DNA from 4 places in the Streptomyces sp. NPDC046859 genome. Region 2 is predicted to be linked to each of the others. Evidence: riboswitches for the same ligand, from Rfam matches in the RefSeq annotation. Region 2 holds a riboswitch; each other region holds the start of a gene.

Region 1 (3,520 bases), on a different contig from region 2:
AACTCCCGCCCGTCCGCTTCCAGTCCACGTGCGCGGCCGGGATCTCCTCCAGGAACCGGGAGGGCGGGTTGTACGACGGCTGGCCCCAGGCGCTGCGCAGCGCCGAGCGCGTCAGGTACAGCCGCTCCCGGGCACGCGTGATGCCGACGTACGCGAGCCGCCGCTCCTCCTCCAGCTCCTTGGCCTGGCCGAGGGCGCGCATGTGCGGGAAGACGCCGTCCTCCATGCCGGTGAGGAAGACGACCGGGAACTCCAGGCCCTTGGCGGTGTGGAGCGTCATCAGGGTGATGACTCCGGAGCCGTCCTCCTCCTCGTCCGGGATCTGGTCGGAGTCGGCGACGAGCGCGACCCGTTCCAGGAAGGCGGCGAGCCCGCCGGACTCCTCGCCTTCGGCCGACTCCTGCTCGAACTCCAGGGCCACGGCCGCGAGTTCCTGGAGGTTCTCGATCCGGGTCTCGTCCTGCGGGTCGGTGGAGGCCTGCAACTCGGCGAGGTACCCCGTCCGTTCCAGGACGGCCTCCACGATCGTCGCCGGGCTCGCGCCGGACTCGACGATCGTGCGGAGCTCCTCCATCAGCGCGTTGAACCGCTTGACGGCGTTGGTCGACCGCGCGGCCATGCCGTACGCCTCGTCGACGCGCCGCAGGGCCTGCGGGAAGCTGATCTTCTCCCGCTGCGACAGGGCGTCGATCATGGCCTCGGCACGCTCGCCGATGCCGCGCTTGGGGACGTTCAGGATCCGGCGCAGCGGGACGGAGTCCTCGGGGTTGGCCAGGACCCGCAGGTAGGCCAGGACGTCCCGGACCTCCTTGCGCTCGTAGAAGCGCACACCGCCGACGACCTTGTACGGCAGCCCGACGCGGATGAAGACTTCCTCGAAGACACGGGACTGGGCGTTCGTCCGGTAGAAGACGGCGACGTCGCCGGCCTTCGCCTCGCCCTTGTCGGTCAGGCGGTCTATCTCGTCGGCGACGAACTGCGCCTCGTCGTGCTCGGTGTCCGCGACGTAGCCGGTGATGCGCGCGCCCGCGCCGGCGTTGGTCCACAGGTTCTTGGGCCGGCGGGACTCGTTGCGCTCGATGACGGCGTTGGCGGCGCTGAGGATGGTCTGTGTGGAGCGGTAGTTCTGCTCCAGGAGGATCGTCGTCGCGTCCGGGTAGTCCTCCTCGAACTGGAGGATGTTGCGGATGGTGGCGCCCCGGAAGGCGTAGATCGACTGGTCGGCGTCACCCACCACGCACAGCTCGGCGGGCGGGACCTCGGCCTCGGGCGGTACGTCGACGGGGTGCTCGGACGTGCCGACCAGCTCGCGCACCAGCGCGTACTGCGCGTGGTTGGTGTCCTGGTACTCGTCCACCAGCACATGGCGGAACCGGCGGCGGTAGTGCTCGGCGACGTCCGGGAAGGCGCGCAGCAGATTGACCGTCGTCATGATCAGGTCGTCGAAGTCGAGGGCGTTGGCCTCCCGCAGCCGCGACTGGTACAGCGCGTACGCCTGGGCGAGGGTCTTCTCGAACCCGTCGGTGGCCTGGGCGGCGAAGTCCTCCTCGTCGATCAGCTCGTTCTTCAGGTTGCTGATCTTGGCGCTGAACGACTTGGGCGGGAACCGCTTCGGGTCGAGGTCGAGGTCCCGGCAGACGAGCGCCATCAGCCGCTTGCTGTCGGCGGCGTCGTAGATCGAGAACGAGGAGGTGAACCCGAGCCTCTTGCTCTCCCGGCGCAGGATGCGGACGCAGGCGCTGTGGAAGGTCATCACCCACATCGCGTTCGCCCGCGGTCCGACGAGCTGCTCGACGCGCTCCTTCATCTCGCCGGCGGCCTTGTTGGTGAAGGTGATCGCCAGGATCTGGCCCGGATGCACGTTCCGCTCGGCGAGCAGGTAGGCGATGCGGTGCGTGAGCACGCGCGTCTTGCCGGACCCGGCCCCGGCCACGATGAGCAGCGGGGTGCCGGAGTGGACGACGGCCGCGCGCTGGTTCTCGTTGAGCCCCTCCAGCAGCGCGGCGGCGTCGAGGGCCGGGCGCGGGGCGCCGTCGCGGTAGTAGGCGTCGCGGTCCGGCGGCACGTCGAACTTCCCGCCGAACAGATCCTCCGGAAGCGGCTCCGGAGTGTGATCGTCCTCGGGCGGTGGCGGGTGCTCTTCCCCGTGGGCCCGTGGGGCCTGGAGGTCCGCCAGGAAGCTGTCGTCAAAGAGGCTGCTCATCGCTCTCCGAGTCTAGGCGGCCCCACCGACAACCGGCTGCCGCCTGGAGAACATCACACCATCCGGGGCGGTGCGCGGCCCGCCGATCACCGTGCGAAGTCATGCCATCACGCCACACACCGCCCGGCGCCGAGCAGTGCGTATCGGCCCATTGGGAACAGGAGGCATGGATGCCTCAGAACGGCATCGGCCGCCCGAGCCGCCCCCCTCCATCCGCGCCCCGGACTCAAGGTCACGAAAATGTATCGGGCATATCGCACATCAACCTTCACAGCGGCCACACCGGTTGGCTACCGTGCCGGGCAGGCCGTACGACCCCCACCGGCGAACGACGCCGGGCCGTGCGGCCTCCGCCGAGTCCGGTGCATCCGGAGCCGGGGACCCACCGAACTTGGGGTGAATCGGCCCGACTCCCCGTCCCGGGAGCGGCCGTAGGGCAACCCTTCCGAACCACCCGCCCGAACCCGACAGCTAACTCGGTAGGCGGAGCATGGAAGGAGTCGCCTCCCTTGGCGTCGCACCGCAAGTCGCGTCCCTCCGGAACACGCGTGGCCGGCATACGGACCCCCGCGCTGGCCACCGCGGCCCTCACCTCCGTGGCCCTGCTGTCCCAGACGGCCCAGGCGAACCCGTCCGCCGACGACAGGCCGAGCCTCGAAGAGGTCGAGAAGAAGGTCGACGACCTCTACCGCCAGGCGGAGTCGGCCACCGAGAAGTACAACGCGGCCAAGGAGAAGACGACCAAGCAGCGCAAGCGCGTCGACACCCTCCTCGACGACGTCGCCCGGCGCACGCAGAAGCTCAACGACGCGCGCGAGGAGCTCGGCCGCAACGCCGCCGCCCAGTACCGCACCGGCGCCGCCGCCCCGGACACCGCGACGTTCCTCCTCGCGGACAGCCCCCAGGACTACTTCGACCAGTCCCAGCTGATGAGCCGCATGACGGGCCGTCAGAAGCAGTCGGTGGACGAGTACTTCACCGATCAGTCCGCGACGATGAAGAAGCGGCAGGAGGCCACCCGGAGCCTCGAGACGCTCACCGCGTCGCAGAAGGACCTGCGGACCGCCAAGTTCACCGTCCAGAAGAAGCTCGCGGACGCGCGCCGGCTGCTCTCCGAGCTGACCGCGCAGGAGAAGGCCCGCCTCGCCGCGATCGAGAAGCGCAAGCAGGAAGAGGCCGCCCGCAAGGCCGAGGAACTGGCCCGGCAGCAGGCGCAGGCCGAGCGCCGCCGCGAGGAGGCCGCGCAGCAGCAGGAACAGGATCAGCGGGAGCAGGGCAGCACCGCCCCGGACGGGTCGTACGCCACGAGGGCCGGGA
Region 2 (3,520 bases):
CGGGCTTCAGGCGGCCCGGTGCACGACGGCGTCGCACAGCTCCATCAGGGCGGCCTTCGCGTCGTTCTCCGGCAGGGGCGCCAGCGCGGCGCGCGCGTCCTCCGCGTAGCGGACCGTGTCCCGCCGGGCCTGCTCCAGCGCCGGGTGCTCACGCAGGGCGGCCAGCGCCTCGGCGAGCCGGGCGTCCTCGCTCAGGTCGGAGTCCAGCAGCTCGCACAGGGCGATGTCCTCGGGCAGCCCCAGACGCTCCGCGCGCTCCCGCAGCCGCAGCACCGGCAGGGTCGGGATGCCCTCGCGCAGATCGGTGCCGGGTGTCTTCCCGGACTCGCGGGAGTCGCTCGCGATGTCCAGGACGTCGTCCGCGAGCTGGAAGGCGACGCCGAGCCGCTCCCCGTACTGGGTGAGCACGTCGACCACGGTCTCGTCGGCGCCGGACATCATCGCCCCGAAGCGGCAGGACACCGCCACCAGCGACCCGGTCTTGCCGCTCAGCACGTCGAGGTAGTGCTCCACGGGGTCCCGGCCGTCCTGCGGCCCGGCCGTCTCCAGGATCTGGCCCGTGACCAGCCGCTCGAACGCCTCCGCCTGCACCCGCACCGCCTCGGGCCCGAGGTCGGCCAGGATGTGCGAGGCGCGCGCGAAGAGGAAGTCGCCGGTGAGGACCGCGACGGAGTTCCCCCAGCGGGTGTTCGCGCTGTCGACCCCGCGCCGGACCTCGGCCTCGTCCATCACGTCGTCGTGGTACAGCGTCGCCAGATGGGTCAGCTCCACCACCACGGCCGACGGCACGATCCCCGGGGCGTACGGGTCCCCGAAGCGCGCGGCGAGCATCACCAGCAGCGGCCGGAAGCGCTTTCCGCCCGCCCGCACCAGGTGCTGGGCGGCCCCGGTGATGAAGGGGACCTCACTCTTGGTGGCTTCGAGCAGTCCCTCCTCGACGGCCGCCAATCCGGCCTGGACATCGGCTTCCAGAGCCTGGTCCCGCACGCTCAGCCCGAACGGCCCGACGACGGTCACGAGGGGTCTCCTGTCTGCTGGTGTCTTTCGGCTGGTTACACGGTTTGTCGATAGGTCGCTGCCATCACTCAAGTCAGCGTATCCGGTCACGTTTCGATCACCGATGCCGCCCACCCGTCCACCACGGGCGACATCGGTTCACGGTCGGTATGTTTTTTGATCACCCGATAAGGATGGACATTCATCGTTTTATCGGTACGTCACTGTGTGTAGCCACCCACTCCCCCACGCTTTCCCGAACCGAAACTGCGTTCGACTCTTTGAGGGATACGCCGCGGGTCCGCGCGACACCCCCGCTCCCGTCTACCCCGACCCGCCCTCCGGACGCCTCCACGCCTCCTCAACGACCGACACGAAGGGCGAGGTTCCTGCGAGCCGGCGAGCCGGGCGCGCCGCCACCCTTTCGCACCTTTTGCTCCGCACCCGCAAAACGGACTCTCCGGACTCAAGGGGCAGATGGGCGCGTTGACAGTGAGTTTTTCACGTGCAGGCAATAACAGGGGAGTTGGAGCCATTGCCCGATTTGCCGCTGTTGTGATCTCCGTGAGTTGGGTCACGCGACCCCGCATCGGCCCCTCCGCCGCCGGAGCCCGTCGACCCCTTGCCACAAAAGCGAGTTGAGAATTGGCAACCGCAAAGGATCAAGCGCCCCATACGCCTCAGACCATGGTCAACTAGCACGTCAGGTGATTGCGGCACTTGTTCCCTACATGTGCTGTCGCATACGTTCCCGCTCTGTCGGGCGGACGCCGAATCCTGCCGCCGCCCGAGTCATCCACCTACACAACGCACTCGCACGGCAGGAGCGGGGGACCCAGGTAAGTCGCCGTACCGCACGCCTCGATGGCGCGCCGGGACGGCTAGGGGTGAAGTCACGTCGTCCTACGGCGGCGTGGCCGGGCAGCTCCCGCCCGAACCCGACAGCTCACCTCGCAGGCGCCGGAGAGGAACAGCGCCATGTCCCGAGGCAAGCACCGCCGCACCCGTACCAGCCCGTTCGCCCGGCGCGTCATCGCCGCCGGAGCCGGTACCGCCGCTCTCGCGCTCCCCCTGCTGGGCGCGACCACCGCGAGCGCCGCCGAGCCCGCCAAGGCCCCCACCGTGGCCAAGGTCGGCTCCGTCAGCTACACCACCAAGAAGGGCGACACCCTGTACGGGATCGCCGACCGCTACGACGCCCAGGGCGGCTGGCAGCAGCTCTACAAGGACAACCGCAAGGCCATCGGCGACGACCCCCGGCTGATCCACCCGGGTGTCGACCTGAAGGTCCGGAGCACGAAGAAGGCCGAGCCGTCGAAGGCGAGCACGGCGTCCGCCCCCGTCAAGAAGTCCGCCGTCGCCCAGGCCACCCAGGCCTCCGCGAAGACGTACGCCGACAACCTCGACGGCTGGATCCGCGAGGCGCTCGACATCATGGCGCAGAAGGGGATCCCCGGTTCCTACGAGGGCATCCACCGCAACATCATGCGTGAGTCGTCGGGCAACCCGGCCGCCATCAACAACTGGGACTCCAACGCGATCGCGGGCACCCCGTCCAAGGGTCTCCTCCAGGTCATCGACCCCACCTTCGCGACGTACCACGTGCCGGGCACCGCGTACGACCCGTTCGACCCGGTCGCGAACATCACGGCCGCCTGCAACTACGCGGCCGCTCGCTACGGTTCGATCGACAACGTGAACGGCCCCTACTGAGCCGTGCCGGCTCTCCCCCTCCCATAGGGGGAACTTGCCGCCGGGGACCTCTAGTAGGGGAACTCGGCCAGGCTGCGGGCGAACAGTCTCTCGAGGACGACGGCGATGCCGTCGTCCTCGTTGGACAAGGTGATCTCGTCCGCGACCGACTTGAGTTCGGGATGCGCGTTGGCCATCGCCACACCGTGGGCGGCCCAGTCGAACATGGGGATGTCGTTGGGCATGTCCCCGAAGGCGATGGTCTCGTGCGGGCCCAGGCCGAGATGCTCGGCGGCGAGCGCGAGGCCGGTCGCCTTCGTGATGCCGCTCGGCTGGAGTTCGACGGTGCCCGGCCCCGACATCGTGACCGTCGCCAGCGAACCCACCACCGCGCGGGCCGTCGCCGCCAACTCGTCGTCCGACAGAGTCGGATGGCGCAGCAGCACCTTGCTGATCGGCTCGCACCACAGGTCCTCGCGGTGCCGCACCCGCACCGCCGGCAGCGTCGGGTGGGGCATCAGATAGCCCGGCTCGATGAGCGTGAGCCCCTCGACTCCGTCCTGGTCGACGGCCGCGTACACCTGCCCCACCTCGGCCTCGATCTTGCCGAGGGCGGTCTCCGCCAGGTCCCGCTCCAGGGTGATGGACCACAGCAGCCGGTCCTGGCCGGCGTCGTAGAGCTGCGCGCCCTGCCCGCACACCGCCAGTCCCCTGCTGCCCATGACCTCCAGGAGGGGCCGCACCCTGGGTGCCGGCCGTCCCGTCACCACGAGATGCTGGGCACCGGCCATCGCCGCCTGCGCGAGCGCCACGAGGGACCGGTCGGAGAGTG
Region 3 (3,520 bases), on a different contig from region 2:
CCGCGGGGTAGCTCCCGGTCTGGGCCACGGCGGGAAAACTCCCGGTCGGGTCGACCATGGGGAAGCTTCCGGTCCGGCCGGCCCCGGCGAACCCGGCGTCCGGGGCGGCGAACACCTGCGGGGCACTCGCCGTCCCCATGGCCGGCGTCGACTGGTGACCAGGGGCGGCAGGGAACAAGGTGTCCACCGGCGGCGCGGGCAGAGCCGTCGTCCCCGGAGGGACCGTCGTCAGATCGGCGGGGCTCTGCGCCTCCAGGGCGTCCCACCGGGTCTGCGCCGCGGGCGGGAACGATGCCGGGGCAGCCGGCGGGGCCTCCAGGGCCGGGGTGGTACGGCCTGCGCGCGCGGACAACAGTTCGCGCGCCTGTGCCAGCTTGCGCAGGCTGCGTTCCTTGCTCGCGCGCAGCACGGACCGCTGCGCCGCTTCCGGATCCGCGGTGGCCGGGGCGGGCAGCGCCGGGGCCGCCCCGGATTCGAGGGCCGGCGTGGTCGCCGCGGGCAGCGCCGCGACCGGACCCGCGGTGAGTTCTCCCATGACTGCCGAGCGGGCGGTTCCGGCCGTCAACTCGGCGACCGGTGCGGACGATCCGGCGGGCAGCTCCAAAGCGGTGCGGCCGGATATCTCCCGTGCGCCGTCGCCGGCCGACGGGCGTGCGGACCGGGCCGGGGCGGACCGCTCCGGCATCCGGTCCCTCGGCAGCACGGCCGGAACCGTCGGGCCCAGCTTGGACCGGGCGACGTCGAACCACTGCCGGGCCACCTCGTCGAGCGGGGCCGAGCCCCGGCCGCCGTCACCGTCACGCCCCGAGGTCGCCGGGCCGCCCGCGCGCTTGCGCGGTCCCGTCGACGAGGCGCGGGTGGCGTTGAAGGTCCCGGTGTCGGTCTCGGCCCGGTCGTAGAGCGAGCTGACCCGCCGGCTGACCTCCTCGCGGCTCGGTCCCTCGTCCGCCTGGGCGGCACCGGCCGACTGGCCGAGCAGGGCCACCGAGGTGAGGGCTGCTGCCGAGGCGAGCGCGGAGTTGCGCATACCGGTGCGTTCCGGCGCCATGGGCGACGTGCTCCTTCCGTACTCCGCCTACCGAGTTAGCTGACGGGTTCGGGCGTTCGCGTCGGAAGGTGTGCCCTACGACCCGGCCCGTCACGGCCTCGGGTCGATTCACCCCATGGTTCGGTTGGGTCCCCGGTTCCGCGGCCCCGCAGGGCACGCCGATTCGGCGGAGGCCGCTCGTCCCGACGGGGTCCGCCGGAGTTCAACGCGCGTCCTGAGCCGATAACTTAGCCAACTTGTGTGCCTGCAGTGAAGGTTGACGTGCGAAATGTCCGATACGTTTCTGTGACCTTCGACGCCGGTGGCTGCGATCGGGTCGGTTCGCGTCACGGCGCGCCCGCGTGGTCACGCAGGGTAGTGACGCCGTTGGTCTCAAGGGTCTTGCTCCACTCGGCGAAACACGTCACACTGGCACCGAACGAATGGTCGGTTGGGAAGCGGGAGCGATGACGACCTCACACTCCACCGAGGCGCCCCCACAAGGGCCGCTTGAGGAGCACTTCGACGCGACGATCGCGCGCGACCAGCGCGTCGAGCCGCGGGACTGGATGCCGGACGGCTACCGCAACACGCTGATCCGGCAGATCGCGCAGCACGCCCACTCGGAGATCATCGGCATGCAGCCGGAGGGTGAGTGGATCACCAAGGCGCCCTCGCTGCGCCGCAAGGCGATCCTCTTCGCGAAGGTGCAGGACGAGGCCGGTCACGGCCTGTACCTGTACTCGGCCGCCGAGACCCTGGGCGCCGACCGCGCCGACCTGACCGACCGGCTCATCGAGGGCCGCCAGAAGTACTCCTCGATCTTCAACTACCCCACGACGAGCTTCGCCGACGTCGGCGTCATCGGCTGGTTCGTGGACGGCGCCGCGATCTGCAACCAGGTGCCGCTGTGCCGCAGCTCCTACGGCCCGTACGCGCGCGCGATGGTGCGGATCTGCAAGGAGGAGTCGTTCCACCAGCGGCAGGGCTACGAGCTGCTGATGACGATGATGCGCGGCACCGAGGCCCAGCGGGAGATGGTCCAGGACGCTGTGAACCGCTGGTGGTGGCCCTCCCTGATGATGTTCGGGCCGCCCGACGACTCCTCGCCCAACTCCGCCCGCTCGATGGCCTGGAAGATCAAACGGCACAGCAACGACGAGCTGCGCCAGCGGTTCGTCGACATGACGGTCCCGCAGGCCGAGAAGCTCGGCGTCACCCTGCCCGACCCGGAGCTGCGCTGGAACGCCGAGCGCGGCCACCACGACTTCGGCACGCCCGACTGGGACGAGCTGATGCGGGTCATCAAGGGTGACGGCCCGTGCAACGCACTGCGGGTGGAACGACGCAGGAGCGCCCACGAAGAGGGCGCCTGGGTGCGGGAGGCGGCCACTGCCCACGCGGCCAAGCAGGCCGCCCGCGCGGAGAAGGGAGCGGTGGCATGAGCACCGGAAAGCAGGACTGGCCGCTGTACGAGGTGTTCGTCCGGGGCAAGCGCGGACTGAACCACGTCCACGTCGGCTCGCTGCACGCCGCCGACGACCGGATGGCGCTGACCCACGCCCGCGACCTGTACACCCGGCGGAACGAGGGCGTCAGCATCTGGGTCGTGCGCTCCGAGCACATCGCCGCCTCCACCCGCGACGAGAAGGACCCGTTCTTCGCGCCCAGCGCCGACAAGGTCTACCGCCACCCCACCTTCTACGACATCCCCGACGACGTCCCCCACATCTGAAGGAGAGGGCATGAGTGACGACCACGTCTACCTGACCCTCGCCGAGGGACACGAGGACGACACCCGCTGGGCCTACGGCACCGGCTTCGAGGACCCGCTGCACGGCGTGGACACCACCATCCCGGACGACGTCGACGCCGCCGCGCTCGCCGCGCTGTGCGTCGCGCTGGGCGACGACGCGCTCGTCTCGGCGCAGCGCCTGGGGGAGTGGGTCACCCGCGCCCCCGAGCTGGAGGAGGAGGTCGCGCTCGCCAACATCGGCCTCGACCTGCTCGGGCAGGCCCGGCTGCTCTACTCCCGCGCCGGCCAGACCGACGGCACCGGACGCGGCGAGGACGCGTACGCGTACTTCCGCGACGCCGCCGGCTTCCGCAACGTCCGCCTCGCCGAACTCCCCAACGGCGACTTCGCGTTCACGATCGTACGGCTGCTGGTGCTGTCCAGCTGGCGGCTCGCGCACTTCGAGCGGCTGGCGTCCCACCCCGACCCGGTGCTCGCGGCGATCGCCGCGAAGGGCGCCAAGGAGCTGCGCTACCACCGGCAGTACGCCGCCGAGTGGGCGGTCCGCCTGGGCGACGGCACCGACGAGTCCCACCGCCGTATGCGCCGTGCGCAGGAACAGGTGGCGCCCTACCTGGGCGAGCTGTTCACCGCGTTCGACGTACGGCAGGAGGTCGTCGCGGACCTGAAGCAGGTCACCGACGCGGCCGGACTGCCCATGCCCATGTACCGCCCCCTGCCCGGCTGCGGACGCGAGG
Region 4 (3,520 bases), on a different contig from region 2:
GGGGCCACTCCCGGGAGGCCGGCGACCCCGTCGTGCACGCCGAGGAGGCGGCCCTCGCCAAGATCGCGCCCGGCGACCCGAGACTGGCCGGCGCCACCGTCTACAGCAGCCTGGAGCCCTGCACGCACCGTACCTCCCGGCCCACGCCCTGCGCCCGGCTGATCCTGGCGGCCGGGGTGCGGCGGGTGGTGACGGCCTGGCGCGAGCCGGACACCTTCGTCACCGACGCCGACGGCAGCGGGATGCTGGCCGCCGAAGGGGTGGACGTGCTCGTGCTGCCCGAGTACGCGGGCCGGGCCGCGGCTCCCAACGCCCACCTGGCGCCCTGACACCCGTCCGGCGCTGCCCGTGTGACCCGGGCCCCGGCCCGGCCGCGAAAGCGCCGGCCGGCGGGGCCCGCGCAAGGGCGTGCACGGCGGGTCCCGGAGATGGCGTACTATGGACACATCGACGCGGGGTGGAGCAGCTCGGTAGCTCGCTGGGCTCATAACCCAGAGGTCGCAGGTTCAAATCCTGTCCCCGCTACTGAAGGCTCAGGGCCGGAACTCATCAGTTCCGGCCCTGAGTGTTTTCCGGGCCGTCCCCGGCCGTGTCCCCCCGGTCGGACGACCCCGCTCGCCCGCCGCCACCGCTTCGGCAACCCTGGTCAGGTGGAGGAAGGGCGAATCTCGTACGTGCGCCGGTCGGTCCGGGCGCTGCCCGCCCTGCTGATCGCGGCCGGACTGGCCTACGACTTCGCCTCCCCCCTCGCGTTCTCCGGCGCCCCCTTCCTCACCGCCGCGCCCCTCGTCGCCGCCCCCCTCTACTCGCTGCACGGCACGGTGTGCACCGGGGCCGCCGCCGTCTGCGCGCTGCTCGTCGTGCGGTTCACCGTCGGCGGGCTGGAGACGGTGGAGGCGGTCACCGAACTGGTCACCGTGGTCGTCGTCTCCGCGCTCGCCGTCGTCATCAACGTCCTCGTCCGCCGCAGCGGCGAACGCCTGGCCTCCGCCCGCCGTGTCGCCGAGGCCGTCCAGCGCGCCCTCCTGCCCGAACCGGCCGAACGGGTCGGCGGGTTCCAGGTGGCCGCGCTCTACGAGGCGGCCCAGGAGGACGCCTCCATCGGCGGCGACCTGTACGCCGTGCAGGACACCCCGCACGGCGTCCGGATGATCGTGGGCGACGTGCGCGGCAAGGGGCTCGGCGCGGTCGGCGCCGTCGCCGCCATGATCGGGGCCTTCCAGGAGGCCGCCGAGCAGGAGACCACCCTGGAGGCGGTCGCGCAGCGGCTGGAGCGGGCCCTGGCACGCGAGAGCGGCCGGAGCGACGGAGGGGACCCCCGCGAGGGCTTCACCACCGCCGTCCTCGCCGAACTGCCGCACGGCGCGCCGAAGGTGCGTGTCGTCAACCGGGGGCACCCCCCGCCGCTGCTGCTGTACGCCGACGGAGCCGTGCGGCCGCTGTCCGCGAGCGATCCCGCGCTGCCGCTCGGCATGGGCTGGCTCGGCACCTGGCCCGACCGGGCCGACGAGGCCGAGTTCCCGAGCGGGGCGACGCTGCTGCTCTACACCGACGGGCTGTCGGAGGCACGCGACCGCACAGGCCGCTTCTACGACCCCGAGCAGGCTCTGGCGGGGCGGGCCGACGCGCTGCGCGAACCGGCCGTGCTGCTCGGGACGCTGGCGGCCGAGGCACGCCGGCACTCCGGGGGCGGCATGGCGGACGATCTGGCCCTCCTGGCCGTGCGCCGCCCCTGACGTCTCTCACGGACGGTGAGTGAACGAATCCCCTCCGCATAACGACTGATACACCGTCAGAAACGGATGGGCGAATCGACGAGAGCAACTCGCCCGATTTGGCCCGCTCATGACCCGTAAGTCCAGCCGGAAAACGTTAATGATCAAGTGGAACGGCTTGGAATCCGTACCCCGCGTCTATTAACGTTCGATAACGCAGCGCGGTCGTCCCAGCCGTCACAAGAGGCGGCTCCGTGCGCACGCGCCGAATCCTGCGAAGGAACCGGGGAACCACCACCTTGGGGTGAATCGCGCGGATACCACCGTGACATCACGGTACGTATACGCGCGTAGGAGACCTTCCTGCTCCGAACCCGTCAGCTAACCCGGTAGGCGAGAAGGAAGGAAAGGAGTACGCCCACGTGGCGTCGAACCGTCCTGCTCCCCATGCCCCGTTCGTACCCGGTCAGCGCACCGCCGACACCTTCGGCTACGACCGCACCGACGACGGCCCCTTCGAGGAGTGGAACCCCACCGCGGAGTCCCTCCGCCCCGTGCGCGGCAGGCACCGCGTCTCCAAGCAGCGCGGCGGGGGACTCGCCCGCAGCTCCACGGTTCTCGGCGTCGGCGTCATAGCGGCCGTCGGCGCGGGCGGCATGGCCACCGCGCAGAGCGGCAAGCCGCCGGTCGCCATCACCCTTCCCGACCTGCCCCTGATCTCCGACGACGACTCCGCCGCGGGCGACACCACCACCGCCCTCAGCACCATGGGCGAGACCGGCGAGGAGACCGCCCGGAGCGGCTCCGACGCCGGTGAGGCGCTGCGCAGCCGGATCATCGCCCAGGCCGAGTTCCAGCAGGACCAGGTCGACAGCAAGGCCGCCGCGGCCGCCGTCGCCGCCGCCGAGAAGGAGGTCGCCGAGGCGGCCGCCAAGGCGGAGAAGGAGGCCAAGGAGAAGGCCGCCGCCGCGAAGGCCGCCGCCGAGGAGGAGGCCCGCAAGAAGGCCGAGGCCGAGCGTCTCGCCGAGCTGGCCAAGCAGTACACGCTGCCGACCTCTTCGTACACCCTCACCTCGACGTTCGGTGAGGCCGGCGCCTACTGGTCGTCCGGGCACCACACGGGCCTCGACTTCGCCGCGCCGACCGGCACCCTGATCAAGGCCGTCCACTCCGGCACGATCACCTTCGCCGGCTGGGACGGCTCCTACGGCTACAAGACCGAGCTCACCCTCGACGACGGCACCGAGATCTGGTTCGCCCACCAGTCCTCGATCAGCGTCAGCGTCGGCCAGAAGGTCAACACCGGTGACGTCATCGGCCGCGTCGGCGCCACGGGCAACGTGACGGGCGCCCACCTGCACCTCGAGGTGCACCCCGACGGCAGCGCGGGCGGCATCGACCCGCTGGCCTGGCTGCGCGGCAAGGGCCTCACCCCCTGAGCACCCTCCCCACCTGATCCCCGGCGGTCCTGACGACGACCCCCCGACGTCAGGGCTGCCGGTCCTCGGTGCGCCGGATCGCCCCTTTTTTGCACGGAATTCATCTCCGAAGCGGAATCGCCGGTACCGCCGCCGTCGTTGGTGACTTACATGACTTCATTGCGCAAGCTCGGCTCTTCCGGCCTCGAGGTCTTCCCCCTCTGCCTGGGCGGCAACGTCTTCGGGTGGACCGCCGACGAGGCAGACTCCTTCGCCGTCCTCGACGCCTACACCGCGGCGGGCGGCAACTTCATCGACACGGCCGACTCGTACTCGGCGTGGGTCGAGGGCCATGTGGGCGGTGAGTCCGAGACCGTCATCGGCAAC

The links. A riboswitch is a leader RNA that binds a small molecule or an ion and turns the genes downstream of it on or off. The one in region 2 is predicted to bind cyclic di-AMP.
Region 1: linked by a shared signal. The riboswitch ahead of ABZ899_RS19720 (NlpC/P60 family protein) and the one ahead of ABZ899_RS21690 (transglycosylase SLT domain-containing protein) in region 2 are both predicted to bind cyclic di-AMP.
Region 3: linked by a shared signal. The riboswitch ahead of ABZ899_RS15800 (C40 family peptidase) and the one ahead of ABZ899_RS21690 (transglycosylase SLT domain-containing protein) in region 2 are both predicted to bind cyclic di-AMP.
Region 4: linked by a shared signal. The riboswitch ahead of ABZ899_RS21060 (M23 family metallopeptidase) and the one ahead of ABZ899_RS21690 (transglycosylase SLT domain-containing protein) in region 2 are both predicted to bind cyclic di-AMP.

What each region holds. Positions count from the first base shown of each region.
Region 1 is NZ_JBEYXR010000012.1:135,010-138,529, forward strand. Features, by position in the region: gene pcrA (DNA helicase PcrA) at 1-2,203, opposite strand, end outside; cyclic di-AMP (ydaO/yuaA leader) riboswitch at 2,545-2,704, shown strand; gene ABZ899_RS19720 (NlpC/P60 family protein) at 2,713-3,520, shown strand, end outside.
Region 2 is NZ_JBEYXR010000014.1:94,502-98,021, forward strand. Features, by position in the region: gene ABZ899_RS21685 (polyprenyl synthetase family protein) at 7-1,017, opposite strand; cyclic di-AMP (ydaO/yuaA leader) riboswitch at 1,795-1,969, shown strand; gene ABZ899_RS21690 (transglycosylase SLT domain-containing protein) at 1,975-2,709, shown strand; gene ABZ899_RS21695 (HAD family hydrolase) at 2,760-3,520, opposite strand, start outside.
Region 3 is NZ_JBEYXR010000009.1:33,899-37,418, reverse strand. Features, by position in the region: gene ABZ899_RS15800 (C40 family peptidase) at 1-1,048, opposite strand, end outside; cyclic di-AMP (ydaO/yuaA leader) riboswitch at 1,057-1,227, opposite strand; gene paaA (1,2-phenylacetyl-CoA epoxidase subunit PaaA) at 1,495-2,472, shown strand; gene paaB (1,2-phenylacetyl-CoA epoxidase subunit PaaB) at 2,469-2,762, shown strand; gene paaC (1,2-phenylacetyl-CoA epoxidase subunit PaaC) at 2,773-3,520, shown strand, end outside.
Region 4 is NZ_JBEYXR010000013.1:183,327-186,846, forward strand. Features, by position in the region: gene ABZ899_RS21045 (dihydrofolate reductase family protein) at 1-329, shown strand, start outside; tRNA gene ABZ899_RS21050 (tRNA-Met) at 452-525, shown strand; gene ABZ899_RS21055 (PP2C family protein-serine/threonine phosphatase) at 651-1,736, shown strand; cyclic di-AMP (ydaO/yuaA leader) riboswitch at 1,969-2,126, shown strand; gene ABZ899_RS21060 (M23 family metallopeptidase) at 2,138-3,154, shown strand; gene ABZ899_RS21065 (aldo/keto reductase) at 3,305-3,520, shown strand, end outside.